Regions from separate parts of the Acuticoccus sediminis genome, predicted to be linked through region 2. Evidence: predicted binding sites of a transcription regulator. Region 2 holds the regulator's gene; the other holds the start of a gene.

Region 1 (14,451 bases), on a different contig from region 2:
CCGGCTTGGAGGAAAATCGGTGGCGGACGTCGCGATGCAAAAGCTGCGCACCACATCAGGGCGCTCGATCTCGACCGAACTGACAGCGCCCTGGGTCACCACGCCGTAGCTGGGCGGCTTTGTTGGCGGAAACCCGCCGGGCGGCAGCAGCTTCATGGATTCCGCGCCATGGGTAAGTTCGACAGGGCGCGCATTGTTCATCAACGGTTCGAGGTCGCCATAAAGGACCAGCCCCGCAAGCGGCGTGCCGTGACCGCCGTGCGGCTGGTGATCGTCCGCACCCCAGTCCGGATCATAAGCCCAGGCGCCGCGCAGGCCGGGCGCAATCAACGGATGAGCCGCCATGACACCCGTGTCGAGCGTACAGACCACGGGAGCATCAGGAGACGGCGGGCTCACGCGCTGCGCCAACTCCTCCACCCAGTCATGCTGTCCAAGACCGGTCTCCCCACGGTCGAGGAAAGGCTCGATCGTTCCCGTCGCGCGGCGAATTTCGGTGATGGCGCCCGGCACGCGCCCCGCAAACGCCGCCACTGCCGCAGCGGCTGCATGAATGAAGACGACCGTCGTATCGGGAAAGATCAGGCGATCGCCGTGCACATCGATGTTTGCGTTACGGGCCGCCACCACCAGGCGATCTGCCAGTGCGACCGGCTGGCGAACCCACAGCTCCCACCAGAGGATGTCGGGCGCGGCCAGATCCACCTCGCCGGTGAACAGCGATACGGCTTCGACCGCCCTGACTTCCTCGATAACCTCGAACCGCTCGACGTCGGGGCGTCTCTGATTGCCGGGATTGCGTCCATAGTCAGCGATGCGATTGCGCAGGAAGGCGCGTGCATCGTCCGGCACGAACACCAAGGCGCTTTCGGTGCGGTCCTCGTTACGCTCCGATCGCAGAATCACAACGTCCTGTGTGGGAAATTCCAGCGCCGCGGGCACCTTCACAGCCTTGGTCCGCGAGCCTTCCGCCGGTGGCAGCGTCGTGACCTCCACGACAGTACCGGATTTCAGCCCCTGTACGGACAGGCGCGGGTCGGCGCCGGCAGCCGGAACCGTCCCCAGCGCTGCTGCGAGCTGGTCGAGGAGCTGCGTCGCATGCGCCGCATAGTCGCCGCGGAGGGGTTTGCGTTCCTGATTGCGTGAGGGAAAGGTATACGCCGCGGTCTCACGAAAGACATCGATCGAGATATGCGCACGGTCTCTCGTGTCGAAATTATCGGGCTCCGCCATAGGCTCCTACTTCTTCATTCGCGTTCCGTTCGATCCGTTCGGCGGAGCCTGCCTAACGGCCGGGTTGGCGACGGAACTTGCCCTTCAAAGTCTGTCGATTTTCGAGCGCGTCGCGCAAGGCATCGGGCGATACCTTCGAGGCACCTTCCAGAATGGCGTCCTTGACGACGGCATCGGCCGCGCGGACTAGTTCGCCCTGACTCAGCCCTTCTAGTACGCTTTCAATGCCGGGCCACGCCTTCGACGCGAACTTGAATTTGCCAAGCCGGCGTTCAAGGATGGCCCGCGCTGACGCCGCGTCCGGCAATGTATATTCGACCACTTCGTCGAATCGGCGCGCTAAGGCTTCGTCCAGGATCTCGACATGATTGGTCGCGGCCAGCACGAGACTGTCGGTTGAGTTCGGCTCCTCCATGAAGGCCAGCACCGAATTCAGAACCCGTCGTATTTCGCCGACATCGTTCGGGTCGCCTCGGCGAGAGCCGATCGCGTCGAACTCATCAAGCAGATAGACGCCGCGCGTCTGCGCTATCTGGTCGAAGAGCAGGCGCAGCTTGCCTGCGGTCTCGCCGAAAAACCGGCTGAACAGCGATTCGAGCCGTACCGTGAACAGCGGAAGCCGCAATTCGCCGGCCAAGGCCGAGGCCGTCATGGTCTTGCCCGTGCCGGGCGGCCCAACCAGGAGCATGTGCGTGGCGGGGGTCTGTCCGTGCTCGCGCAGGGTCGCACGCTCCTGCTGCTGGCGGACAACGCGCCCCAGCCGCTTGGCGATCTCGTCGGAGAGCACCATGCTCGAGAGCGCAAGCTTGGGATAGGCGCTCTCGACGAGGCCCTGCAATTCGCCGCGCGGCCGGGCGAGCGGGATCGGGGTCTGCCCACCGGCCGGTTTGCCGGTCCCTCGCTGATCACGCGCTTTTTGGACAAGCCGTTTCAGCTTCTCAGCGTCTTCCGGACGGCCCTGACGAGCTTCCTGAGCGGCGATCTGCAAGGCGATCGACAGGAGCTGGTCCTCATCCCCGTCGATGTGCGAGTTCAGGAGTGCGAGAATTTGCTTAGTCGACATGCTCGCCTCCTTTCTGTGGTTGGGCCCCGCTATACTGTTGCCTGCTCAGATGCTTTTGACCGCCGCTTGCTTCGCCGACGCTATCGGAATCCGCCCAAAAGTGCCACCGTTTCCTCTCTACCACAGAGTTTCCTAACCATTCTTTCGACCCGTGGGACGCAGAGCTCCAGCGGTCGCCCAGCCGGCCGGTCCCACGACGAGCATTTCCGGTCCTGGCAGATTCGATGGGCGACATCGCGACGGGCCTTGACTCTTTCGACCAAAGACGAGAACAAACAGAGAACATGATGCTGAACCCATGCCCGGAGGTCAACGAGGAATTTGCGGCCCGAGCCCGCCATAGAGTCATTGCGCGCACAGATCGAGAAGATCGAAGGCAGAGGCCGGCGCGTGAAATCGGTGCTTCCGTTCGGGATCGCCGACATCGACTCGCGCCTTCCAGGCGGAGGCCTGACGCTCGGCGCGCTCCACGAGATCGCCGGCGGCGGTAACGGCGCGGTCGATGGCGCGGCGGCGGCACTCTTTGCTGCCGGGGTCGCCGCGCGAACCAGGGGCAAGGTCCTTTGGGTCATCACGCGGCCCGATCTCTTCGCACCAGCGCTGGCCCAGGCAGGCCTCGCGCCTGACCGCGTGATCTACGTCGAGGCCGGCAACGACAAGACCGTGCTCGCCTGTGTCGAGGAAGGTCTCCGTCACGGCGGGCTCGGTGCGGTCGTCGGCGAAGTGGCGCGGCTCGACATGACCGCATCGCGGAGGCTTCAGCTTTGCGCGGAGGGAAGCGGCACGATCGGCATCGCATTGCGCCGTTGGCGCCGCCAGACCGAGGCCTCCGATTTCGGTCAGCCTACGGCCGCCGCTACGCGATGGCGCGTCTCCGTCATGCCCTCGGCCGCATTGCCCGTTCCCGGCGTCGGCCGCCACCGCTGGCTTCTGGAGCTGATCCGCGCCCGGGCGGGCGAAAGTGCAGATTTTGAAGTGGAGGCGTGTGATGACTCGGGTCGTCTCGCTCTTCCTGCCGAGCTGGTCCACCGACCGGCTTCGGCGGAAGGCTGGCGACGCGGCGCCTCCGGCTGAGGCACCGCTCGCTCTGATAGGCCGTGACGGAAGAAAGCAGGTGGTGCTGGCGGCGGACGCCGCGGCCCAGGCTGCCGGTGTGTGCGTTGGAATGGCGGCGACGAAGGCGCGCGTCCTCGTCCAGGGCCTGATTGTTCACGATCATGACGCGATCGCAGACGCCCAGGCGCTCGACCGCCTCGCGCTGTGGATGCTCCAACGCTACGCGCCGATCGTCACCGCCGACCCTCCGGAGGGCTTGGTGATCGATTCTACCGGCGCCGATCATCTCCATGGTGGCGAGGACGCCATGCTCGCCGGGCTGATCGACCGGCTTGCCGCATCCGGCGTACACGCGCGAGCCGCGATCGCCGACACCTGGGGCGCGGCGCACGCTTTGGCTCGCTACGCCGCCAAGCCTGCGCTGGTTGCACCGGCAGGCCATGGCAGCGCGGTCCTGGCGGGCCTGCCGCTCGCGGCCCTTCGTTTGCCCGCCGACATGGTCGCGGCGCTCCATGTCCTCGGCTTCGAGCGCATCGGCGATCTCCTTGCGCAGCCGCGCGCGCCGCTCACCCTACGCTTCGGGCCGCAGCTCGGCCGGCGCATCGATCAGGCGCTGGGGGCGCTCAGCGAGCCGATCGACCCGATCCGGCCCGACGAGCTGATCGAGGTGAAACGCAATTTCGCCGAACCCATCGGCGCGGCCGAGACCATCGCCCGCTACATCGGCAAGCTGGTCGTGCAGCTCTGCGCCGAGCTGGAGGCGAAGGGGCTCGGCGCCAAGCGCCTCGATCTGATCTGTCGCCGCGTCGACAATCGGCTGCAGGCCGTCCGCGTCGGCACAGCTATGCCCGTGCGCGACGTGAGGCGCCTCACGCGGCTTCTGACCGACAAGATCGAGACGATCGAGCCCGGCTTCGGCATCGAGATCCTCAGCCTGACCGCGACGCTGGCCGAACCGCTCTCCGAAAAGCAAACCCTGACGGCGATGGTCGACGACCGAGTGCCGGACGTGTCCGACCTAGTCGACACGCTCATCAATCGGGTCGGCGAGCGCAGCCTCTACCGTGCCGCGCCGATCGCGACCGAGGTGCCGGAGCGCTCGGTGCGCCGGATCGCGCCGATGGCGCCGGACACAGGCGCGACCTGGCCGGGCCATTGGCCGCGGCCTTCGCGGCTGCTCGCATCGCCGGAGCCGATCGAGACGATGGCGCTGCTGCCGGATCATCCGCCGGTCGCCTTCACCTGGCGCGGTATCCGGCGACGCGTCCGTCACGCGGATGGGCCCGAACGCATCAGGGGTGAATGGTGGCGGCGCGATGCCGAGCTGACAGCCGTGCGCGACTATTTCCGCGTCGAGGACGATGCCGGCGAGCGCTACTGGATCTTCCGCTCGGGCGATGGAGAGGACCCCAATAGCGTCTCCCAGCGCTGGTTCCTGCACGGGGTGTTCGGATGACCAGCCCGTCCCGCTACGCCGAGCTTCAGGTCACCTCGCATTTCTCGTTTCTGCGCGGTGCATCGTCTTGCGAGGAATTATTCGCCCGGGCCGCGATCCAGGGCATCGAGGCGGTCGCCGTCGTCGATCGCAACTCGCTCGCCGGTATCGTACGCGCCTTCGAGGCCGCGAAGACGACCGGCGTGCGGCTTATCGTCGGCTGTCGTCTCGATCTCGCCGATGGCGCCTCGATCCTGGTCTATCCGACCGATCGCGCCGCCTATGGCCGGCTTTGTCGGTTGCTCTCCCTCGGCAAGAAGCGCGGCGGCAAGGGGAAGTGCATCCTCGAATGGGCAGATGTCGTCGCGTACAGCGACGGCCTGATCGGCGTTCTCGTTCCCGATGAGGCCGATGAAACCTGTGGCTTGCGCCTGCGTCGGCTGCGCGATGCGTTCGGCGACCGGGCCTACCTCGCGCTGACGCTGCGCCGCCGGCCCAACGATCAGCTCCGCATCCACGAGCTGTCGAACATGGCCGCGCAGATCCGCGTGCCGACCGTCGTCACCAACGACGTGCTCTACCACGCGCCCGACCGCCGCATCCTGCAGGACGTGGTGACCTGCATCCGCCATGGCATCCCGATCGACGAGCTGCGCGACCGGCGCGAGTACGGCGACCGCTATTTGAAGCCGCCGCAGGAAATGCATCGGCTGTTTCCCCGCAATCCCGAGGCGGTCGCCCGCACGGTCGAGATCGCGGCGCGCTGCCGCTTCGACCTCAAGGAGCTCGCCTACCAATATCCGGAGGAGCGCGACGACCCGACGCTCACCCCACAGGAGACACTGGAGAAGCTCACCTGGGAAGGCGCTGAAGCGCGCTACCCCGAGGGCGTCCCGGACAGCGTGCGGGCGTCGTTGCAGCACGAGCTCCGCCTGATCGAGAAGCTGCAATATGCGCCATACTTCCTGACGGTGAACAGCATCGTCCGCTTCGCCCGCTCGAAGGACATCCTCTGCCAGGGGCGCGGCTCGGCCGCCAACTCTGCCGTCTGCTACGTGCTCGGCATCACCTCAATCGATCCCGGTCGCAACGACCTCCTGTTCGAGAGGTTCGTGAGCGAGGAACGACGCGAGCCGCCCGACATCGACGTCGATTTCGAACACGAGCGCCGCGAGATCGTCATGCAGTGGGTGTTCGACACCTATGGCCGGGACCGCGCCGCGCTGTGCTCGACGGTCATCCGCTATCGCACCAAGGGCGCGATGCGCGACGTCGGCAAGGCGCTCGGCCTGACCGAGGATCTGATCAAGACGCTCTCGGGCCAGGTCTGGGGCTGGTCGGAAGGCGTCGAGGAGAAGCACGTCGAGGCGCTCAACCTCAATCTCGGCGATCGGCGCCTGCGCCTGGCGCTCGATCTCGCACGCCAGCTCATGGGCGCGCCGCGCCATCTGTCGCAGCACCCTGGTGGATTTGTTCTCACACACGACCGGCTCGATGAGCTGGTGCCGATCGAGCCCGCCGCGATGGTGGACCGCCAGGTGATCGAATGGGACAAGGATGACATCGACGCCTTGCGCTTCATGAAGGTCGACGTTTTGGCCTTGGGGATGTTGAGCTGCATGAAGCACGGCCTCGACATGCTCGCCGACCACAAAGGCATCAATCTCGACCTCGCTACGATCCCGGCCGAGGACCCGCGCACCTACGCGATGATCAGGCGGGCCGATACGCTCGGCACCTTCCAGATCGAATCCCGCGCGCAGATGTCGATGCTGCCGAGGCTGAAACCGCGGACCTTCTACGACCTCGTGGTGCAGGTCGCGATCGTCAGGCCCGGACCAATCCAGGGCGACATGGTGCATCCTTATCTGCGTCGGCGCGAAGGCCTGGAGCCCGTCGTCTTCCCTAAGCCAGAACTGGAGAAGGTGCTGGGAAAGACCCTGGGCGTGCCGCTCTTTCAGGAGCAGGCCATGCGCGTCGCCATCGAGTGCGCCGGCTTCACCCCCGGCGAGGCCGACATGCTCCGAAAGTCGATGGCTACCTTCAAGTTCACCGGCGGTGTTTCCAGCTTCAAGGAGAAGCTGATCAAGGGGATGGTCGGCAACGGCTATGAGCGCGATTTCGCGGAGGCGACGTTCAAGCAGCTCGAAGGCTTCGGCTCTTACGGATTTCCGGAATCGCACGCAGCCTCTTTTGCGCTGATCGCCTATGCCAGCGCCTGGCTGAAATGCTGGCATCCCGATGTCTTCTGCGCCGCGCTGCTCAACGCCCAGCCCATGGGCTTTTATGCCCCGGCGCAGATCGTCCGCGATGCGTCGGAGCATGGCGTCGACATCCGGCCCGTTTGCGCCAATGCCTCGCGCTGGGACTGCACGCTGGAGCCGACGGACGACGACGGCCGCTTTGCCGTGCGCCTCGGCCTGCGCATGGTCAAAGGTCTCGCCAACGCGCACGGAGCGGCGATCGTCGGCGCGCGGGCCGATCAGCCCTTCGCCTCGATCGACGATCTCTGGCGTCGCGCAGGAGTGCCATCCGCTGCCTTGGTCCAGCTCGCCGAGGCTGACGCCTTCCGTCCCGCGCTGGGGCTCGCCCGCCGCGAGGCGTTATGGGCAATCAAGGCCCTGCGCGACGAGCCGCTTCCGCTATTCGCGGCCGCGTCCGCCCGTGAGGCGGAGGTCGTGCCCGAGGTGAACGAGCCCGCCATCGCGCTGCGGCCCATGACGGCGGGCAGCGAGGTGGTTGAGGACTATGGCCATGTCGGGCTGACGCTCCGATCCCATCCGTTGAGCTTCCTGCGCGAGGATCTGCGCCGCCGGCGGATCGTCTCCTGTGCCGAGGCCATGGCGACCCGTGACGGGCGTTGGCTGGAGGCGGCCGGCATCGTCCTGGTCCGCCAGCGCCCGGGCAGCGCCAAAGGCGTGATGTTCATCACTCTGGAAGATGAGACGGGCATCGCCAATCTCGTGGTCTGGGCAAAGGTGTTCGAGGCGAACCGCCGCGCCGTACTGTCGGCCAGCATGATGGCGGTTCGCGGCCGCATCCAGCGCGAGGGCGATGTCGTCCACCTGGTCGCCCAGCGCATCAGCGACCTCTCGGCCGACCTCGCTAGCGTCGGCAGCCGCGACGCAGCGTTCCCGCTGCCCCACGGCCGCGGCGACCAGGCCCGCAACGGCGGCGTCGGTCCCGATCCGCGCGAGCTGCCGCCCAAGGGGCTGCGCACCCGCGACATCTACATCCCCGACCTGCATATCGACACGATCAAGGTGAAGGCGCGGAATTTTCATTAGCGGCGCACTTCGGTCGCGCGCTTATACTTCCACCTGCCACGCGGTTGTTTTCCAACGACGAGGCAGTGGATGACGCGACATTATATTTCGCAGCGCTAGTTTCAGGAAATATTCCTACGATAGAATGCATTGCGCTGCGCTACCGTGCAGTTGCATCACCGGCGACGGAGCGGGACAACAGAAGGAAGGACACCAGGGGGGCGCATGATCAATCGCGGTTCGGAATGGCACCGCTGGGAGCCGCATATCCACGCGCCCGGCACTTTGTTCAACAATCAGTTCAAAGGTCCGAATGCCTGGGGCGACTACCTCACCAGCCTCGAACAGGCGACGCCCGTTATCCGCGCGATCGCAGTGACCGACTATTATTGCACCGATACCTACCAGCACGTCGTGCGGGAGATGAAGGAAAACGGCCGCCTGCCGGAAGTCGCGCTTGTCTTCCCCAATGTCGAGCTACGGCTCGATGTCGCCACGGTGAAAGAACGCTGGACCAACATCCACCTTCTCGTCTGCCCCGACGATCCGAAGCACATCTCAGAGGTCGAGCGCTTTCTCAGCCGGCTGCGATTTGAGGCGTTTGGCGACAACTTTGCCTGCACGCGAGAGGATCTTGCCAAGCTAGGACGGAAGTCCAAGCCGGATCTGACCGATGAGCGGGCCGCGTTCCGCAACGGCGCCTCGCAGTTCAAGGTCAACTTTGGAAAATTGCGCGAGGAGTACGGCCGGAGCGATTGGGCGAAAGAGAACATCCTGATCGCAGTCGCTGGCGCCGAAACCGATGGCACTTCCGGTATCCGCGGCGCCAATGACGCGACCCTCCGTCAGGAGATCGAGAAGTTCGCGCACGTCATTTTTGCCAGCAGCCCGGCGCAGCGCGATTTCTGGCTCGGTCGGAAAAGCGGCGTCGGAGAGGACGTCCTTCGTGAACGATATGACGGATGCAAACCCTGCCTGCACGGCAGCGATGCGCATGAGCAGGCGACCGTCGCCAAGCCCGATGGCAATCGCTATTCCTGGATCAAAGGCGCGCTGGAATTCGATGCGCTACGCCAAGCCTATATCGATCCTGCCGGTCGGGCTTATGTCGGCCCTCATCCCCCGTTTCGGGCGACGCCCGCCCGCGTCATCGCGGAGGTCGAGTTGACGGGCGCAGACTGGGCGCAGACGCCGAAGCTCGCCCTTAACCCCGGTTTGGTCGCCATCATTGGCGCCCGGGGCTCCGGCAAGACCGCCCTTGCGGATGCGATCGCGGCGGGATGCGACGCGACGGATGGCCGATTGAGCAATGCGTCATTTATCGTGCGAGCGCGCGAGCATCTCGACGGCGTGGGCGTGCGGCTGAACTGGGAGACCGGAGATCCGTCGGTGCGCCCCTTGCTCGCCGACTCATTTGATCCGTCGCTCTATCCGCGAGCGCGGTATCTCTCCCAGAAGTTCGTCGAGGAGCTTTGCTCGGCCGATGGCCTGAAGGACGAGTTACTGAGCGAGATCGAGCGGGTCATTTTTGAAGCGCACAGCACGCTCGAACGCGACGGCGCGACGGATTTCGGCGAGCTGCTGGAGTTGCGGACGACCGTGTTGCGCGACAACCGCGACCGCGACGAGGAGGCTATTGAGACACTCTCCGATCAAATCGGGCTCGAGCGCGAGAAGCAAAGCCAGATCGCGGGCCTCAAATCGCAGATCACTCAGAAGGACGCGCTGATCGCCGGCTATATCAAAAGCCGGGACAAGCTGGTGACCGCAGGCAGCGCGGAGCGCGTCGCGCGGCTGAACGCGCTCACCGACGCGGCCGATTATGTCCGGACGCAGATTCGGCTCTGGTCGCAGGAGAGTCAGGCACTGCGCTCTTTGCAGAACGACGTGGCGGATTTCCGAACAAATCGCGCGCCGATGGCCCTGCGAACGACCAAGCAGAACTTCGTCGGTGCACATCTCGACGACACGTCGTGGGAGGTATTCCGGCAGACCTACGCCGGCAACGTCGACGGGACATTGACCGAGCGGCTGACCAAGGCTGAGAAAGCAACGGCCGGGTGGCGGGGTAAAGAGCTGCCGCGTAAGGCGAGCGACCAGGAGCCCTATGTTGCCGACGATGCCGAGCTGAAGCAATTGTCGTTGGGCGAACTTGAGGCCGAGATCGGCCGCATCCAGCGCCTTATCAACATTGATACCGACACCGCCAATCGCTTGCGCACGATAACCACGAAAATCGGGGACGAGAACGCGGCGCTGAAACGCCTGAAGGATTCGCTGGCCGATTGTGAAGGCGCCGCGGCGCGGACCACCCAGCTCCAGTCCGATCGAGAGAAGGCCTATTTGCGCGTCTTCGAATCCATCGTCGCCGAAGAGCAAGTGCTGCACGCGCTCTATCGACCGCTCATGGACCGGCTTGCGCAGGCGTCCGGGACGCTGCGCAAATTATCGTTCTCGGTGTCACGCCATGCGGACGTGCATCGCTGGGCGACGGAGGGCGAAGGTCTGTTCGACAAACGGCGTACCGGCCCGTTCAAGGGCGTCGGTACGTTGGAGGCCTGGGCCAACGCGCTGCTGAAGCCCGCGTGGGAATCGGGCGATCCAAGAGCCGTTGCCGAGGCCATGGCGGGATTTCGTCAGGCTCATCAGGCCGAGCTGCTCGATCTCTCCGAGGTGCCGCGATCACAGCAAGCGGATTATCGCTCCTGGCTGCGACGCTTCGCCAAATGGCTCTATGGCACCAGCCATATCGAGATCAGCTACAGCATCGACTACGAAGCCGTCGACATCCGCAAGCTCTCTCCGGGCACGCGCGGTATCGTCCTGCTGCTGCTCTATCTTGCCTTGGACGACAGCGATGACCGCCCGCTGATCATCGACCAGCCGGAGGAAAACCTCGATCCAAAGTCGATTTTCGACGAGCTCGTCGACCTCTTCATCGCCGCGAAAAACGTGCGCCAGGTCATTATGGTGACGCACAACGCGAACCTCGTCATCAACACGGACGCCGACCAGGTCATCGTCGCGTTTTCCGGCACTCATACGCCGGGCAAGCTGCCACCCATCCGCTACCTGTCGGCTGGCCTCGAAAACGCGGATATGCGCAAGCACGTCTGCGACATCCTTGAAGGTGGCGCGCGCGCCTTCAAGGAGCGAGCCCGGCGTCTTCGCGTCCGCCTCGACAGATAGGGCAGCGAGATGGCCGCGCGCGACATCGCCGTCTCCGATACGCGACACCCTTTCGGCACGTTGGCGGAGCGCGGCTGGTCTCTTCATTGCACCGAGGGCGCGGACGCCGACGCGACAATGAGCGAACTCGGCAAGCTCGGCGATCGCCTCGGCACTCGCGTTGCCGGCCGCGCCGGCTCGATCGGTGAGGTCATCGAGCCTCATGGCGCCGACGATGCGCATCCGCGATCCTTGAGCGCCCGCTATGGCCTGGACGCCTTGCCTTTCCACACAGAGCTCAGCCATCGCACCAGACCCTGCCGCTACCTTCTCCTCGGGTGTATCGATCCAGGATCGCCGGAAGCGGCGACGATGCTCCTCGACTGGCAAACGCTGAGCCTTTCGTCGGAAGAGCTTGACCTTCTCGAAGGCACGCCGGTGCTCGTTCGTAGCGGCCGGCGTTCCTTCTACTCGACGATCCTCGCGCCGGGAGGAGCCTTCCTGCGATACGATCCCGGCTGTCTCGAACCCGTGGATCAGCGCGGCCGCATCGCCCTGGAGCTGATCGAGAACCGGATCGCCGGTGCTTCGTCCGAAGCCCATCACTGGCGCGAGGGCGACATCCTCATCATCGACAACTGGCGCGTCCTTCACGGGCGCAGCCCGTCGGACCGAGGGTCCGGCCGACGCCTCGCAAGGATTCTCATTGATGCCTGAAGACGTCTTCATCGCCATAAACGGCGACGCGCTCCATGCAAAATCGAAGGTCTACGTCGGCCGTGCGTTGGCCCGCAAAGGCGCCGGCGATCTCGACGAGTATCAGCTCTGGGCGTCCCTCGCGCTCGAGCTGCTCGGCAAGGCCGCGCTCGCTCGCAAGCATCCGAGCCTCGTGGTCGATCCGACCCATTGGCAGTCGATGTTCGTCGCAGCCGGCATCAACGTCACGACAGACGTGAAGACAATCACCGCCAAGACCCTGTTCGAGCGCCTCGCCCATCTCGTCCCCCGGTTCGACAAGACAGTCCAGAAATTCTGCCAGGACATCGCTGAGCGTCGAAACGCCGAGCTGCACTCGGCCGATCTTCCGTTCCGGACGATGCGTCTCGACGCCTGGGAGGCACGCTATTGGCATGCGTGCGACACCATCTTGCACCAGATGGGTTCATCCCTGGAGCAATGGCTCGGCGCGGCCGATGCAAAAGCGCCCCGCCAGCTTCTCGATGAAGCCGCCAAGGCCCTCGAGGCCGCCGTCAAGCTGCGCGTCGAGGCCGCCCGGGAGCAATTCGAGGCGTTGAAGAAGGCGGAGCGCGAGCGCCTGACCGGCGAAGCGGAATTGCGCGAACCGCAGCACCAGGTCGGAATTTTCAAGGGCCGCTATGACGAGATCTGGGCGGAGAGCTGCCCGGCCTGCAAATGCCGAGCCTTCATGACCGGCGAGCAAACCGGCGAAGACATCAGCGAGGAGCGCGATGAGCATGCAATCTGGGAAGCCGTCGACCGAGAGTTTGTCGGTGAAGAGTTTCGCTGCCCGACATGCGATTTGACGCTGATGGGAAGCGACGAAATCGAAGCCTCTGGACTGAACTACATCCACGAGGACCAACAAGAACGTGAAATGGAGTACGAGCCGGACTACGGGAATGACTGACCGCAAATGGAGACAGACGCAACGGGGCAAGGCCTATGCCGGTTTACTTCATAGGCGAGGATGAAAACGGGTGCTCGCCGATCAAGGTCGGCGTTGCCAGGGACATCGGTCGCCGAAAAAGCGACCTGCAGACCGGCAATCCGCTCGAACTCAAGCTCCTCGGCTGGATCACGTCGGCCGACGATTTCAAAACCGAGCGCGACCTGCATCGTCGCCTCGCATCCCGGCGCGGCCGCGGCGAATGGTTCTACATCGAGCCGTCCGACGTCCTGCCTTTCCTGATGGAGGTCGGACAGCGCGGATTCGTCGCGAAGAATGCCGATGCCTTCGAGATCACCGGCTACGATCGCGATGCCATCCCCGAATACCTCGGTGTGTGGGAATGGGCCGACCTCGAAATCGACGAATGCTGTCCCTTCTGCGGATGCCTGTGCGGCATGCATTTTCAGGAGGCCTCTCAGATGTACTACTGCATCCAGTGCGACACGCTCACCGACTTCTCGGAACTGTCCCCGGATGACCGCGACGCGCCAGCGGACTGACGGCCTCAAGACCAACAACGAATGGGCGCATAACATGAGCATGCAATGGCTGTTGGCGCGCGCACCGGGATTCCAGGCGCTGCCCGAAGAGGACCGCGCAGCGATCTTCAACTTCATCTTCCTGTGGAGTCTGTTCGAGGCCCAGGTCATGGGCAATTTTGCGCGCGCCGATCTCATTTGCGCGAGAGCCGGCGACTGGCGCGATGCGGGTACGCTCGACGCCGACCAGTATGATGGAGAGCTGGCCTATTTTCGGCAGCGCTACTTCGCAAACGGGCAATTCACGCACCACTTCGCCCACCTGCATCTGCGCCCCGCCGACCAGCCCGACCTCGTCCGATCGGTCCTCGACGGGAGCAACAACGACCCGCGCGATCGGCTGCTGACCGTGATGATGATCGTCTGGCGCTTCGCAACAATCTGTTCCACGGCGAGAAGTGGGCGTACCAACTCCAGGGCCAGCACGCGAATTTCACCCACGCCAATGCCGTGTTGATGCGGCTCCTCGAACGGCATGGGCAGTTGGCAGCCTGACGGCGTTAGGTGCTCCGCGGCTTCCGCCAGAATGGCTCGTCCGCATAGATGCTGACACCCATCTGCCCGCGCGGATTTTCGGCCGCCCAAGCCAGCACCTCGTCGGTCGGGACGACCAATCTGGTCTGGCCGGTGGGCTCCCAGCAGTTCTTGCCGGACTTCATGTAGAAATCGCCGACACCTTCCACGTTGATCCGGCCGGTGCCCGTGCGCCGCAAGCCGAAGGTCGTGATCTGATACGTCAGGATTCCACCGTGGGTCCGGCGAACGACGGCCGGCGATCCCTCGGGCTGATTACGGTAGTAGTTCTCGATCTCGGCCTCGGCCTGACGGGCGCATGGTGAAAGCTTACGGTCTGGCACGGCAATCCTCTCGTTCGGGGGCTCTCGGCCCCTCCGCCACGCGCAGGCGGCGACTAATCCCTGGTCGCGAACACCTTGCGCGTTCCCTTGAAGTCACCGCCCTTATCTAAGTATCCGTCCGACGAGGATCGAACCTGATCGTCG
Region 2 (14,451 bases):
GGTCCGCCGATCATCGCGTGGACCGGCTCCTGGCGCACCTGGCCGAGCAGGTCCCACAGGGCGAGGTCGACGCCGGAAATCACGTTGAGGACGAGGCCGCGGCGACCGTAGTAGATGGTCGCGTTGTACATCTGGTCCCACATCAGCTCGATGTCGGTGACCTTGCGGCCCTCGAGGAAGCGGGCGAGGTGCTTCTCGACGATGTAGGCGCCGGGCTCGCCCGCGGTGGTCACGGCGAAGCCGCGATGCCCGGTGTCGGTCTCGATTTCGACGAGGAGGGTGCCGAGCACGTTGATGCCGAAGGACTGACGGCTCGCGCGGTACTGCGGATATTTCGACATCGGGGTCGAAATGTTGTCGTCGATCCAGTGGTCGGCGCCCTGGTCGTGGTAGTCCGCTCCGCCGCCGCGAACGACGCTGGCCCGGACGTGCCGGATCACTGGTACGGCCATGAATTGTGGCTCCCTGAATTGCCTGATCTCTGTCGGATCGATGGCGCAATTGACCGAAAGGACTGGTGCCAATCCAATGAGATTGTGCCATGCTGCAATCGCAAATCACGATCGGTGCGCCTGCTCTGATGAGCAACTTCATCCAAACGTTGCGCTTTCGGCATCTTGCGCTGGTGGAGGCTCTGGCGGCACACGGGACCATGCATCGCGCCACCGAGGCGCTGAACATGACCCAGTCCACCGGCTCCAAGATGCTGATGGACGTGGAGGCGATGGTCGGATGCCCGCTCTTCGTGCGCGAGCCGCGCGGCATGCGCGTGACCGAGATGGGCGAGCTCTTCGTCGCCCACGCCCGTGAGCAGCTCGGCCGGCTGAAGCGGTTCGAGGAGGGGTTCCTGGCGATGCGTCAGGGCGGCTACGGCACGCTCGTCGTCGGCGCCATCATGGGTTCCGCGCCCGATCTTGTGGCGACGACGGTGGCGGACGTGAAGCGCGCGCGCCCGCACCTGACGGTCCGCCTCGTCGGCGAGACCAGCGACCAGATCCTGCGGCTCCTGGAGCGCGGCGACCTCGACCTCGCGGTCGGCCGCGTCAGCGACCCGCGCCACCGGACGATGTTCGCGTTCGAGCCGCTGTCGAACGAGCCGCTCGCCATCGTGGTGCGGGCGGGGCATGCGCTGCTCTCGTCCGGCGGACCGTTCTCGCCGGCGGACCTCATCGACCAGCCTTGGGTGCTGCAACCGACCGCGACGCCCGCCCGCCGCACGCTGGATGCGACGTTCGATCGCGTCGGGCGGCGGCCGACGAACGTGGTGGAGGCGGAGTCGATCTTCGGCATCCTCCACCTCGTGCAGCAGTCGGACGCCATCGCGCTGCTGCCGATCGCCGTGGCGCGGGACCACATCAGGGCCGGCCTCCTCGCGGAGCTCGCCTGCACGGAGGTGCTGACGATCGCGGGGTTCGGCCTCATCACCCGCCGGGACGCGCCGCTCAGTGACGCCGCGGTGATGTTCGCCGCGGGACTGAGGCGGTGCGTGGCCGCCGGACTGCCGGCGGCGAGCGCCGCCTGAACCGCCCGGCGGGCATCAGTACATGAACTGCTCGGCGAGGATGCGCTCGTCCCACGAGTGATCCGGGTCGAACATGATGACGCAGCTCGCGTCGCGGTCCTCGCGCACTTCGACGCGGGCGACCTGGCGGATCTCCACGTGGTCCGCGGCGGCGGCGATGGGCCGCTTGTTCTGCTCCAGCGCCTCGATCGTCACCGTGACGTGGGCGGGGAGGAGCGCGCCGCGCCAGCGCCGGGGCCGGAATGCCGAAATGGGCGTCAACGCGAGGAGCTGCGCGTTGATCGGCAGGATCGGGCCGTGGGCGGAGAGGTTGTAGGCGGTCGATCCCGCCGGCGTCGCGACGAGGATGCCGTCGCAGATGAGCTCGCGCAGGCGCGGGCGCTCGTCGATGTGGATCGCGAGCTTGGCGGCCTGGTAGGTCTGGCGCAGGATCGAGACCTCGTTGATCGCCCGTGCCTCGAACACCTCGTCGCGCACGTTGGTGGCGCGCATGTGGAGGGGGCGGATCGTCGTCATCTCGGCGGCGGCGATGCGCTCGTGCAGGCGGTCGAGCGCGAAGTCGTTCATCAGGAAGCCGACCGAGCCACGGTTCATCCCGAAGGTGGGCTTGCCGGTGGACATGAAACGGTGCAGGCACGACAGCATCAGCCCGTCGCCGCCGAGGGCGACGATGACGTCCGCATCATCAGGCTCGTAAGAGCCGTAGCGGTCGGTGAGCGTCTGGGCTGCGGTCCGGGCCTCGGCGGTTTCCGCGGCCACGAAGGCCATGCGCTCAAGGCTGCGGGTCACGGGCGGGACAACGGTTTGGACATCACGGCAATCGTTCCGGGGGCTGCATCTTCACGGCTTGAGACGGCGCGTCAACCGCGTTGACGTACCGGACGGCACGAAAGAAGAGGGGATGCGACCGGCAAACCCCGCTATGCCGGCGTTGAATGCGAACGAAACGCCCGGCTGCGCCGCCCGAAGCGGCGAGCCCGCGGCGAGGAGGAGAACGGCCCATGGTCTCACGCGAATCGGTGCTGGCGGTGCTCGCCACCGTGCCGGACCCCGACGGGGGCGACCTCGTCTCGCGGGAGCGGATCCGCTCGCTGGTGGTGAAGGACGGACGCGTCGGCTTCGCGCTCGCCTCCCACGACCCCGTCGCCATGGAGGGTGCGCGCAGCGCCGCCGAGGCGGCCATCCGGGCGCTGGAGGGCGTGACGGACGTCCTCGCCGCGGTGGTGGACGAGCGCGACGGCACGTCCGAGCCCGCGCCCGCCTCGCGCCCCGGCCTGCTCGACAAGGCCCGGCGCCTCGTCGGCGGCGCGCGGTCGGCACCCACGGGAGCTACCGCACCCACGGCGCCGCCGCCGGCAGCCCCGGCCGCGCGCCCCGCCACCGCGCACCGCGCCGCACCTCCGTCCGGCCGTCCGGCGGCGAGCGGCACGGCGGGGGCCGGGGAAGGGCCGGACAACCTCGCCGGCGTGAAGCGCATCATCGCCGTCGGGTCCGGCAAGGGCGGGGTGGGCAAGTCGACCGTCTCGGCCAACCTCGCGGTCTCGCTGGCGGCCCTCGGCTGGCGCGTCGGGCTCGTCGACGCCGACATCTTCGGCCCGTCCATCCCTCTCCTCTTCGGCGCGGAGGGGTACCGGCCCAAGGGCGCCTTCATCCCGCTGGAGGCGCATGGGGTCAAGGTCATGTCCATCGGCTTTCTGGTGGATCCGGCCAAGGCCGTGGTGTGGCGCGGGCCGATGGTGACCGGCGCGCTCATGCAGCTCGTGCGCGACACGCAGTGGGGGCCGCTCGACGCGCTGCTGATCGACCTGCCACCCGGGACCGGCGACATCCAGCTCTCCCTCTCCCAGCGCGTCGCGCTGACGGGCGCGGTGGTGGTGACGACGCCGCAGGACCTCGCCCTCATCGACGTGCGCAAGGCGACCAACATGTTCGAGGCGGTGAAGGTGCCGGTCCTCGGCATGGTGGAGAACATGGCGACCTTCGTGTGCCCGAACTGCGGTACCGAGACCGACATCTTCGGCCACGGCGGCGGCGAGCGGGAGGCCGAGGCGGAAGGGGTCCCGTTCCTCGGCCGCATCCCGCTGACCCGCGCGATCCGCGATGCGTCCGACAACGGTCGCCCGATCGCCACCGATCCGGCGAGCCCGGAGGGCAAGGCCTACGCGGCGATCGCGGCCGAGCTGGTCGCGACCCTCGCCGGCGCGCAGGAGAAGCCGTTCCCGGAGATCGTGTTCGAGAGCTGAGAGCTGCCCCGGAGCGCCGGACCGCGACGGCGGGCCGGCGCCGAGCGGCTCAGCTCACCATGCCGCGCCGCAGGGTGAAGCTGAAGAACAGCGCGATCGTGCCGCCGATCAGCATCGGCCCCATGACGGGCCACATCGTGTCCGGCCACGGGTTGAAGTCGCACAGGAGGCCCACGACGAGGCTCGCCACGGCGCCGGCGCCGAGCTGGAAGGAGCCGGCAAGGCCGGAGGCGGTGCCGGCAAGGTGCGGACGCACGCTGACTGCGCCGGCGATCGCGTTGGGAAGCGCGAAGCCGTTGCCGAGGCCGACCAGCGTCATCGGCCCGAAGAAGGCGAGGGGGTGGATGATCCCCGCGACCGGCGCGAGCGCCGCCAGCACGATCCCCGCCAGCGTGACGACCGTGCCGGTGCGGATCATCATCACGAGCCCGAGCCGCTCGACGAAGCGCCCCGTGCAGAAGTTGCCGACGATGTACCCGGCCGCGACGCACATGAAGTAGAGGCCGTAGACCGCCGGGGGCAGGCCGAGGATCGTTTCGGCGACGAAGGCGCTGCCGGCGATGAACGCAAAGAAGCTCGTGCAGATGAACGCGAGCGCGGCCACGAAATGCCAGAAGGCGCGGATGCCGAAGAGCTCGCGCGCCTCGTCCTTCATGCGCTGGAAGCCGCCGCGCCCGGGTGCCGGCGGGTGCGTCTCGCCGAGGCGGGCGACCGTCGCCACCGTGGTGGCGACGCCGACGATGGCCATGAACAGGAAGATGCTGCGCCAGCCGAGAGCCTGGGACATGACGCCGCCGAGGCTGGGCGCCAGCATCGGCGCCACGGCCATGCCCATGGTGACGTAGGCGATGGCGGAGGCGGAGGAGCGCGCGCCGTAGATGTCGCGCACCACCGCCCGCGACAGCGCCAGCCCCACGCTGCTGCCGATCGCCTGGACGATGCGCCCGACGATCAGCACCGTGATGGTGGGCGCCGCAGCGCACATCGCCGAGCCCACGGCGAACAGCGCCAGCCCGCCGATCAGCACCGGCCGCCGTCCGCGCAGGTCCGACAGGGCGCCGACCACCAGCGTCGCGAGCGCGGTGGCGACGAGGAAGGCGGAGAGCGTGGCCGAGATGAGCGCGCGCGTCGTGCTCAGGTCGCTCTGCATGGTGCCCATGGCGGGCACGTACATGTTGAGCGCGATGGGCTGGACCGTGGAGACGGAAATCAGGAGCCACAGCGGTGCCGGGCTGCGGGTCGGGGTCGGGTCGGTCGTCTGCGCGGCGGCGGCAGGGGCGGTCGGCGCGGTGATGGTGTTCGGCTTCGCGGGGGCCGCCGGGGTCCGAGGGGCGTCGGGTGCGTCTGGCTCTGTCGACGGCGCATAGCGTTGCGCCGGCTCGAACTCGGCCGACGGGCACTCTGGTGGAGTCACAAACTTTCCTTTTCGGAGGCCCGCCCGCGCGCTTCAGGGAGAGCCTCTTGCGGGTGTCAGCCCCCGGTCGTGGACATGTGCCGCGCGACCGCCGGCCGTTCGTTTCGGCGTTCGATGACGAAGTCGTGGCCCTTGGGCTTGATGCCCATGCCATGGTCGATGGCCCGGTGCAGCGCCTCGTTGCCCTCCGACTGGCGCATCGGCGCGCGCAGGTCGACGGCGTGGTCCTGGCCGAGGCACAGGAAGAGTGTGCCGGTGCAGGTCAGGCGCACCCGGTTGCAGCTTTCGCAGAAATTGTGCGTCAGCGGCGTGATGAAGCCGACGCGCCCGCCGGTCTCCTCCACCCGCACGTAGCGGGCCGGACCGCCGGTGCGATCGGTGAGGTCCGTGAGGGTGAACTCCTCGGCGAGGCGCTGGCGCACGGTGGAGAGCGGCAGGTACTGGTCGGTCCGGTCCGCCTCGATCTCGCCCAGCGGCATCGTCTCGATCAGGGTGAGGTCATGGCCGCGCTCGTGACAGTAGCGCAGCATCGGCACGATCTCGTCCTCGTTGGCGTCCTTGAGGGCGACCATGTTGATCTTGACCTTGAGGCCGGCGGCCTGCGCGGCGTCGATCCCCTCGAGCACCTTGTCGAGGTTGCCCCAGCGGGTGATCGCGCGGAAATTGTCCGGGTCCAGCGTGTCGAGCGAGACGTTGACGCGGCGCACCCCGCAGTCGGCGAGCTCGGTCGCGTACTTGCCGAGCTGCGAGCCGTTGGTGGTGAGGGTCAGCTCCTCGAGCGCGCCGCTCTTGAGGTGGCGGGAGAGGTCGCGGAAGAGGCTCATCACGTTGCGTCGCACCAGCGGCTCGCCGCCTGTGATCCTCAGCTTGGTGACACCGCGCTCGACGAACGCCGTCGACACGCGGTCGAGCTCCTCCAGCGTGAGGAGGTCGCGCTTGGGAAGGAACGACATGTTCTCGGACATGCAGTAGACGCACCGGAAGTCGCACCGGTCGGTGACCGAGATGCGCAGGTACGTGACCCGCCGACCGAATGTGTCCTCCAGGACTGACGTCATGCGTTGCCTCATCTGTGTCGGACTTGTTTATATCGGCTTATCGCCCCTTCATCCAAGCCCATCCGAAAGGATGCGTGTCATGCAACCTATCCCATGGCCCACTCGCCTCACCGTCAACCGCGACCATTCGGTGTTGACGGTGGACTACGACGACGGAACCCGGCACGCCGTGAGCGCGGAGCTGCTCCGTGTGATGACGCCGTCGGCGGAGCGAACCGGGCATGGAGCGCGGCAGGTGATCGGCGGCAAGCGGGGCGTGACGATCCGCTCCATCGACCCGGTGGGCCGCTACGCGGTGCGGATCGGCTTCGACGACGGGCACGACACGGGCCTCTACACCTTCGAAACCCTGCACAATCTGGGGACGTCGCCGGACGAGCTCTTCGCCGCCTACGAGGCGGAACTCGCCAAGGTCGCCCTGTCGCGGGACAGGCCCGGCATCGCCCCGGCCCCGTCGTAGCCCTCCGCCACGTGCTCGCCATCCGCACGGAGGCGACGGTCGAGCCATATCCTGAACCGATAGCGTTGCGAGCCTGAGAGCGCCGCAATTCGGCCCACTGTCCGGTGATCGACTGCGCATGACGTCCGTGGGTTTCGCTCGCGACCAGATGTCGTGGCGCCGGTTCCGGTCCCGGATTGAGGTATAGGAAGACCCAATGGAGTCCGGAATGAACTCCGGTCTGTGCGGGTCTCGATTTCGGGGCATGTAAAATGCCGGGATCAATGGTGCGGGGCTCGCGCCGGCCGGGACGGTCGCCGAGGCCGCGCGTCTTCGGACGGATCGACCACAGGGAGACATGATGTCGGACGATGCAAAGTCCTCCGCCGCGGCGCTGTCGCGCGCGGCGGCGCTCTTGGATGACGGAGTTAGCGAACCGGCGGAGGTCGTCGCGGCCTTCGAGGCTGCGGCCACCGTGCTGAAGACGCCGTGCGGCGGCGGTGAGATGGTGTGGCACGCCTTCGGCGACGGCCCGCCGCTCGCGCTCCTCCACGGCGGCCACGGCTCCTGGCTGCACTGGCTGCGGATGATCGCGCCGCTCGCCGAGGCGAACCGCATCCTCGTCGCCGACATGCCGGGATACGGCGCGTCCGGCGACCTCCCCGACATTCCGAACGAGGGGACCGCGTTCGCCGACGCCATGGCCGAACCCATCGTCGCCGGCCTGAAGATCCTGTGCGGGTCCGAGCCGGTCGCGCTGGCGGGGTTCTCGTTCGGCGGCGTGGTCGCGACGCGCGCGGCGCGGATGCTGGGAACGCAGTGCCGCGAACTCGTCATCGTCGGCTCGATGGGCTTCGGCTTCGCCCTTTCCGATCCGCCGCCGCTGCGCAAGGTGCGCACTGTGAGCTCCGACGCGCTGGCCGAGGTCCACCGGGCGAACCTCGCCTCGATGATGTTCGCGAACGCGGACCGGATCGACGACCTCGCGGTCCACATCCAGACGCTGAACGTGCCGCGCGCGCGGGCACCGAGCCGCCTCGCCTCGCGCAGCGCCGCCTTGCTGGAGGCGCTGCCGGACGTGACCGCGCCGATCACCGCGATCTACGGTGAGCGCGACGCCGTCGCCTTCCAGCACGACGAGCGCTGGGAGATCCTGAAGGCCCACCCCGCCGGCGCGCGGCAGCACGTCATCGACGGGATGGGCCACTGGGTCCAGTACGAGGCCGCCGGTGCCGTGGCGCCACTGATGCGCGACGCGCTCGCCGCCCGTCTCGTCCCCGATGCCGCGTCCTGAGCGCGGCCTTTCGCCGGCCCCGGCGGGCCGCGAGGTTGGTCTGCGGACCGCCGCCGTGCTAGGCGGCCGCAACCGGAACGGAGGGGTCGACGCGTGGACGCGGGCAAGGTGATGGACGACGGTTGGACGGCGCTGTCCGGCCAGGGCTACATGGACTGGGTCGGTCCGCTCCTGATGCGCACGCTTCCCGACGGCGACGTCCGCTACGCGATGCGCGTCGAGGAACGTCACCTCAACGGGTTCGGGATCGTGCACGGCGGCGCGATCATGACCTTCCTGGACCACGCCATCGGCGTCTACGGCTCCCGCACGCACGACGCGCCCGGGCAGGCGACGATCAACCTCAACGTCTCCTTCGTCGAGGGGGTGATGGCCGGCTCGCTGCTCGAGGCGGAGATCGAGGTGGTGCGCACGACACGCTCGGTGATCTTCCTGCGCGGGACCGCGAGGGTCGGCGACACGGTCGTCGCGACGGCCGACGGCGTGTGGAAGATCCGCCGCCCGCGCAGCTAGGTCGGCTTCGCGCTACGGCGACTGGTCCGTCCGGCGCGAGTGTCCGGTCAGGCCCAGGCAGTTAGGCTCGCCCGGTGCCGCACGGTTATGGCGGCGCCGTTCGGGGCGCGACTGGCCCGGACGGGCACCCTGGCGGCATCCCGGGAATGGTCGGCCCGCACGGCAGGGCCTGTCCCGGTGGGAACCCTGCCGTACCTGTTCCATACTTCCCCGACATGCCCTGCGAGGCGTGTAGCGTCAGACGGGATCGTCTGACAAAATGATGGCGATGGGTCGTGCGACGGGGTAGAGCGGAGCGGGTCGGGTGTCCGGTCCGGGGCACGCTCCGGTGACGCGGCATCGCAGCCGGGCGGCGTAGAAACGAGGAGACACGGGATGGAACTGTCGCTGGAGGGGAAGGTCGCGCTGGTCACCGGCGCTTCGAGCGGCCTCGGCGCGAACTTCGCGAAGGCGCTCGCGCGGTCGGGGGCCTCGCTGGTGCTGGCCGCCCGCCGGCTCGACCGGCTCGAGGCGCTCCGGGACGAGCTCGCCACCCTCGGCACCACCGTCGGCGTGGTCGCGATGGACGTCACCGACACGGCCTCGATCGCGGCCGGGCTCGACGCCGCCGCTAGTGAGCTGGGGACGATCGACGTCGTGGTGAACAACGCCGGCGTGTCGACCGCGCAGCCGGCGCTGGACGTCTCCGACGAGGACTGGAGCTTCGTCATCGACACCAACCTCACCGGCTGCTTCACCGTCGCGCGCGAGGCGGCGCAGCGGCTGAAGACGGCCCAGCACGGCGGGTCGATCATTAACATCGCCTCGATCACCGGGCTGCGGCCGGCAGGCGCTCTGGTGCACTACGCCTCGGCGAAGGCCGGCCTCATCCACATGACGAAGGTGCTGGCGCTCGAGTGGGCGCGCTACGGCATCCGCGTCAACGCGATCTGCCCCGGCTACATCGAGACCGACATCAACCGCGAATTCTTTGCCACCGACGCGGGCGCGGCGCTGGTCCGGCGCATTCCGCAGCGCCGGCTCGGACAGCCGGACGACCTCTCCGGCGCGCTCTGCCTCCTGGCGAGCGATGCGTCGGCGTACATGACCGGCAGCGTCATCTCCATCGACGGCGGCCACCTCTGCAGCTCGCTCTAACGCCCCGCACCGGCCGCCCCCGCCGGCATGGCGGGCCGCGATGGACGTCGGGGAGAGGCAGCTCGCCCCGGGAAATGCTGATCGACTGGCCTCGCCCACGGGCGTAGCGGTCCAGGCAGGCCGGCGGGGACAGGCGGTCCCTCGGGAAATGCCGATCGATTGTCCGTGCCCATGGACGTGGAGGTCCGGGCAGACCGTCGGGGAGAGGCACGTCGCCCGGGAGATGCCGATCGATTGGCCACTCCCATGGGCGTGCTGGTCAGGGCCGGCCGTCGGGGAAGGCAGGGCCCTCGGGAAATGCCGATCGATTGGCCGCGCCGATGGGCGTGGAGGTCCGGGCTCGCCGGCGGGGAGAGGCAGGTCGCCGGGAAATGCCGATCGATGGGCCGCGCCCGCGGGCGTGGAGGTCCGGGCAGGAGGTCGGGGAGAGGCAGGTCGTTCAGGGAAAGCCGACGGATCCGCCGCGCCGAACGAGGCGGGCCGAATGGTGGCCGTCGCGGGGACCGCGTGATTGGCGCGGACTGAACGAGTCCGGGCGGCAGGTCGCGTCGGTTCCGGGTCCGGAGGCTGCGGTCTCGCGGGTCGGCTGCTGCGGCCCGGCACCGTGTGGTGCCGGAGCGGCAGTTGCGGTCCTGCGCGTCAGTAGTGACGGAGGAGGGCGGCGAGCCTGCCCTGGATCTGGACGCGGTCGGCGCCGAAGATGCGCGTCTCGTACGCCGGGTTCGCAGCCTCGAGCGCGATGGTGTTGCCACGCTTGCGCAGACGCTTGAGGGTCGCTTCCTCGCCGTCGATCAGGGCGACCACGATGTCGCCGTTCTCGGCGTGGTCCGTCCGCCGCACGACGACGGTGTCACCGTCGTGGATGCCGGCATCGATCATCGAATCGCCCGTGATCTCCAGCGCGAAGTGCTCGCCGGGGCCGAGCATGTCGGACGGGAGGTGGACGGCGGAGCTCTGCTGCTGGATCGCCTCGATCGGCACGCCGGCGGCGATGCGGCCCATCATCGGCACGTCGACGATGTCGTAGGCGGTCGTGACAGGGCGCAGCGAAGGGCCCCGCTTCGGCGGGATGGCCGGATCGCGCGGGGCCGACCCCTCGATGACGGACGGGGAGAAGCCGCGCGGGCGTTGCGGCGGGCTCGACTTCGCGAGCGCGACGTCCGGCAGGCGCAGGACTTCCAGCGCGCGGGCGCGGTTGGGGAGGCGGCGGATGAAGCCACGCTCCTCCAGCGCGGTTATCAGGCGATGGATGCCGGATTTGGATTTAAGATCGAGCGCATCCTTCATTTCCTCGAAGGACGGCGGCACACCGGTCGAGCTCATACGCTCATGAATGAACATGAGGAGATCGTACTGCTTCTTCGTCAGCATAGTTCGTCGTCGTCCTGACGCTGTATGACCAGCATTGGTACCCGAATCATTCCGCCATCATCTATACACGTTCGTCGTGTGTTCCGCAATGCGGAGCCCGCAGAACGTCACGAGTCAAGCAATCAGAGCGCGATATACCGACATGGACTCCCCGCCGGCACGGGACCTTCATGCGGTTGACGCACGAGCAGAACATCCGAAGCCGCGAGCACGGCTAGCATCGATGAATCCTGCCGCGATGCTGGCGTAATCGTCGATCCCGATCGCACCGCGCGCATGTGATCGCGGCGAGGGCCGTTCGCCGGGAGGTCGCGGCCGAGAATCCCCTCGCGCACCTCCGGCAGCGGTGCCGTCACCCCCTGCATCGCCTTCACCAGCGGAACGAGGAACAGGACCGCGCAGACCGCGCCCGATACCGGGTTGCCCGGCAGGCCGAGAACGAGCGGCCTGGAGGAGAACATCAGCGGCTTGCCCGGCCGCACCGCGACCTTCCAGAAGTCCGGCTCGATGCCGAGGTCCGAGAGGGCGGGCTTGACCAGGTCGTGGTCGCCGACCGAGGCGCCGCCGAGCGTGACGAGGATGTCCGCCTCGGCGATCCCGGCGGCACAGCGCCGGGCGATCTCGGCCCGGTCGTCCGGCGCGATGCCGAGGTCGATCGGGTCCGCGCCGGCCGCGCGCACCGTCGCGGCGAGCGCGGGTGTGATCGAGGCGACGATCTGGTCGGGACCGGTGGGCGAGCCGGGCGGCACGAGTTCGTCGCCGGTGGCGAGGAAGGCGACGCGGGGCCTGCGGGCGACCGTCAGTTCCGCATGGCCGCCGGCGCCGGCGAGTGCGATGTGGCGCGGCGCGAGGACGGTGCCGGCCGCCACCAGTGTGTCGCCGGCGGCGAAGTCGAGGCCGAGCGCGCGGATGTGGTCGTTCGGCTTGACCGTGTCGGTGGCCGTGAGCGCATCGCCGTCGCGCGCTGCGTCCTCCTGGATGAGGATCGCGTCTGCCCCCTCCGGCACCGGGGCGCCGGTGAAGATGCGGACCGCCTCGCCGTGACCCAGCGGACGCGGGTAGCGCCGCCCGGCCGCGGATTCGCCCACCACCCGGACCGGGCCGGGCATGTCGGCGGTGCGGACCGCGTAGCCGTCCATCGCGGACGAGGCGAAGGGGGGCTGCGTGCGCATCGAGACGACGTCGACCGTCACGACGCGGCCGGCGGCCTCGGCGAGCGGTACGGTCTCGGACGGGAGGTGGGGAGCGGCGGCGATCAGGCGGGCCTGCGCCTCGTCGACGTCAATCAAGAGGTGCGCCACTCGCCCGAGCGGCCGCCGGACTTTTCCAGGAGCCGCACGCCGCCGATCACCATGCCCCGGTCCATGGCCTTGGCCATGTCGTAGAGCGTCAGGCAGGCGGCGGAGACGGCGGTGAGGGCCTCCATCTCGACGCCGGTGCGCCCCGTGGTCTTCGCCCGCGCGGTGACGCGGTAGCCGGGCAGCGACGGGTCCGGCTCGAGGTCCACGGACACCGACGAGAGCGGCAGCGGGTGGCAGAGGGGGATCAGCTCCGAGGTCTTCTTGGCGGCCATGATGCCGGCGATCCGCGCCACGCCGACGACGTCGCCCTTCTTCACGTTGCCGGCCTGGATGGCGGCGAGCGTGTCGGGCGCCATCGTGACGGTCCCCTCGGCGACGGCCGTGCGGGTCGTCTCGGCCTTGGCGGAGACGTCCACCATCCGGGCCGCGCCGGTGGCGTCGATGTGGGTCAGCGGGTTGCCGAGCAGCGCGCGCGTCGCGGCGGTCACGTCCGCGTGGCGCATGAGGCTCTCGCCGATGAGGAAGGCGCTTGCGCCGACGGCCTGCAGGCGCGTGACGTCGGCGTGGGTGGCGATGCCGGATTCGGCGATGAGCAGGCGGTCGGGCGGGACCATCGCCGCCAGCCGCTCGGTGACGGCGAGGTCGGTCTTGAAGGTCCTGAGGTCGCGGTTGTTGACGCCCATCAGCGGGGAGGGGAGCGCGAGCGCGCGCTCCATGTCCCGCTCGTCGTGCACCTCGAGGAGCGCGCCCATGCCGAGGGCATGCGCCGCGTCGACGAGGTCGCGCGCTACCGCGTCGTCGACGCCGGTCATGATGACGAGGATGCAGTCCGCGCCCCACACGCGCGCCTCGAACACCTGCTCGGGCACGTACATGAAGTCCTTGCGCAGGACCGGCAGGCAGCAGGCCTCCCGCGCGGCGCTGAGGAACTCAGGCGCGCCCTGGAAGGACGGAGCATCGGTGAGGACCGAGAGGCAGGTCGCGCCGCCGTCGGCGTAGGCGCGGGCGAGGGCGGGCGGGTCGAAGTCGGGCCGGATCAGGCCCTTGGACGGGCTCGCCTTCTTGATCTCGGCGATGAGGCCCGGACGGCCCGCGGCGGCTGCGGCCCTGAGGGCGCCGACGAAGTCGCGCGGCGGAGCGGCCGCCTCGGCACGGGCGCGCCAGGAGGCCGAGTCCTCGACGAGGCGCGCGGCGGCGATCTCCTCGCGCTTGTAGGCCTCGATGCGCGCCAGAATGTCGGGTGCGGCGTCCATGACGTCGGGGAAACTCCTATTTCGCGGTCGCGGCGGCGTTCGAGACCGACACCAGCGCGTCGAGCCGCGCCGCGGCCGAGCCGTCGTCCAGGAGGTTCTGGGCCAGCTTCACGCCCTCCGCAAGCGTTTCCACCTTCTGCGCGACGACGAGCGCGCCGGCCGCGTTGAGGCAGGCGATGTCACGGTAGGCGCTCGGCTTGCCGGCGAGCACGTCGCGCAGCGCGGCCGCATTGTACGCACCGTCGCCGCCGATGAGGTCGGCCGGGGCCGCGCGGGGCAGGCCGGCGTCCTCGGGCGTGACGGTGAAGGTGGTGACCTTGCCGTTCTCGACGGCGGCCACCTCGGTCTCGGCCGTGGTCGTCATCTCGTCGAGGCCGTCGGTCCCGTGGACCACCCACACGCGCTCGGCGCCCAGGGTGGCGAGCGCCTCGGCGAGCGGGCGCACCCACTCGGACGAGTAGACGCCGAGGAGCTGGCGCTTGACGCCCGCCGGGTTCGACATCGGGCCGAGGAGGTTGAAGATCGTGCGCGTGCCGAGCTCCACGCGGGCCGGGCCGACGTGCTTCATGGCCGCATGGTGCGCCGGGGCGAACATGAAGCCGATGCCGGCGGTGCGGATGCAGGCGGCGATCCCCTCCGGCGAGAGGTCGAGCGTGATGCCGAGCGCGGAGAGGCAGTCGGCCGCACCCGACCTGGAGGAGAGCGCCCGGTTGCCGTGCTTGGCGACCGGCACCCCCGCCGCCGCGACGATGAACGCGGCGCAGGTGGAGACGTTGTAGGTTCCCGATGCGTCGCCGCCGGTGCCGACGATGTCGATCGCGTCGGCCGGGGCTTGCACCGGCAGCATGCGGGCGCGCATCACGTCGACGGCGCCGGCGATCTCGTCCACCGTCTCGCCCCGGACGC

Evidence for each region. Region 2 encodes LexA, which represses DNA repair genes until DNA is damaged. Its sites were predicted from a motif close to TGTTCNNNNTGTGTTCNG; they were not measured.
Region 1: the regulator LexA is predicted to act here: its motif matches at 2,564-2,581, upstream of DLJ53_RS32325 (ImuA family protein).

Annotation. Positions count from the first base shown of each region.
Region 1 covers NZ_QHHQ01000013.1:6,325-20,775, forward strand. Annotated here, with positions in the region: gene DLJ53_RS32315 (S8 family peptidase) at 1-1,233, opposite strand, end outside; gene DLJ53_RS32320 (AAA family ATPase) at 1,286-2,296, opposite strand; gene DLJ53_RS32325 (ImuA family protein) at 2,618-3,370, shown strand; gene DLJ53_RS32330 (DUF6504 family protein) at 3,285-4,808, shown strand; gene DLJ53_RS32335 (error-prone DNA polymerase) at 4,805-8,074, shown strand; gene DLJ53_RS35810 (TrlF family AAA-like ATPase) at 8,279-11,242, shown strand; gene DLJ53_RS32345 (TauD/TfdA family dioxygenase) at 11,252-11,938, shown strand; gene DLJ53_RS32350 (hypothetical protein) at 11,931-12,869, shown strand; gene DLJ53_RS32355 (GIY-YIG nuclease family protein) at 12,905-13,411, shown strand; gene DLJ53_RS32360 (hypothetical protein) at 13,386-13,907, shown strand; gene DLJ53_RS32365 (hypothetical protein) at 13,951-14,307, opposite strand; gene DLJ53_RS32370 (hypothetical protein) at 14,361-14,451, opposite strand, start outside.
Region 2 covers NZ_QHHQ01000001.1:1,577,092-1,591,542, forward strand. Annotated here, with positions in the region: gene rhmD (L-rhamnonate dehydratase) at 1-452, opposite strand, end outside; gene DLJ53_RS06835 (LysR family transcriptional regulator) at 542-1,522, shown strand; gene DLJ53_RS06840 (NAD kinase) at 1,538-2,311, opposite strand; partial or broken gene DLJ53_RS36625 (iron-sulfur cluster assembly protein) at 2,524-2,721, shown strand; partial or broken gene DLJ53_RS36630 (Mrp/NBP35 family ATP-binding protein) at 3,001-3,765, shown strand; gene DLJ53_RS06850 (multidrug effflux MFS transporter) at 3,815-5,179, opposite strand; gene moaA (GTP 3',8-cyclase MoaA) at 5,236-6,237, opposite strand; gene DLJ53_RS06860 (gamma-butyrobetaine hydroxylase family protein) at 6,317-6,697, shown strand; gene DLJ53_RS06865 (alpha/beta fold hydrolase) at 7,038-7,970, shown strand; gene DLJ53_RS06870 (PaaI family thioesterase) at 8,064-8,483, shown strand; gene DLJ53_RS06875 (glucose 1-dehydrogenase) at 8,859-9,620, shown strand; gene lexA (transcriptional repressor LexA) at 10,260-10,991, opposite strand; gene DLJ53_RS06885 (molybdopterin molybdotransferase MoeA) at 11,114-12,280, opposite strand; gene trpC (indole-3-glycerol phosphate synthase TrpC) at 12,277-13,545, opposite strand; gene trpD (anthranilate phosphoribosyltransferase) at 13,562-14,451, opposite strand, start outside.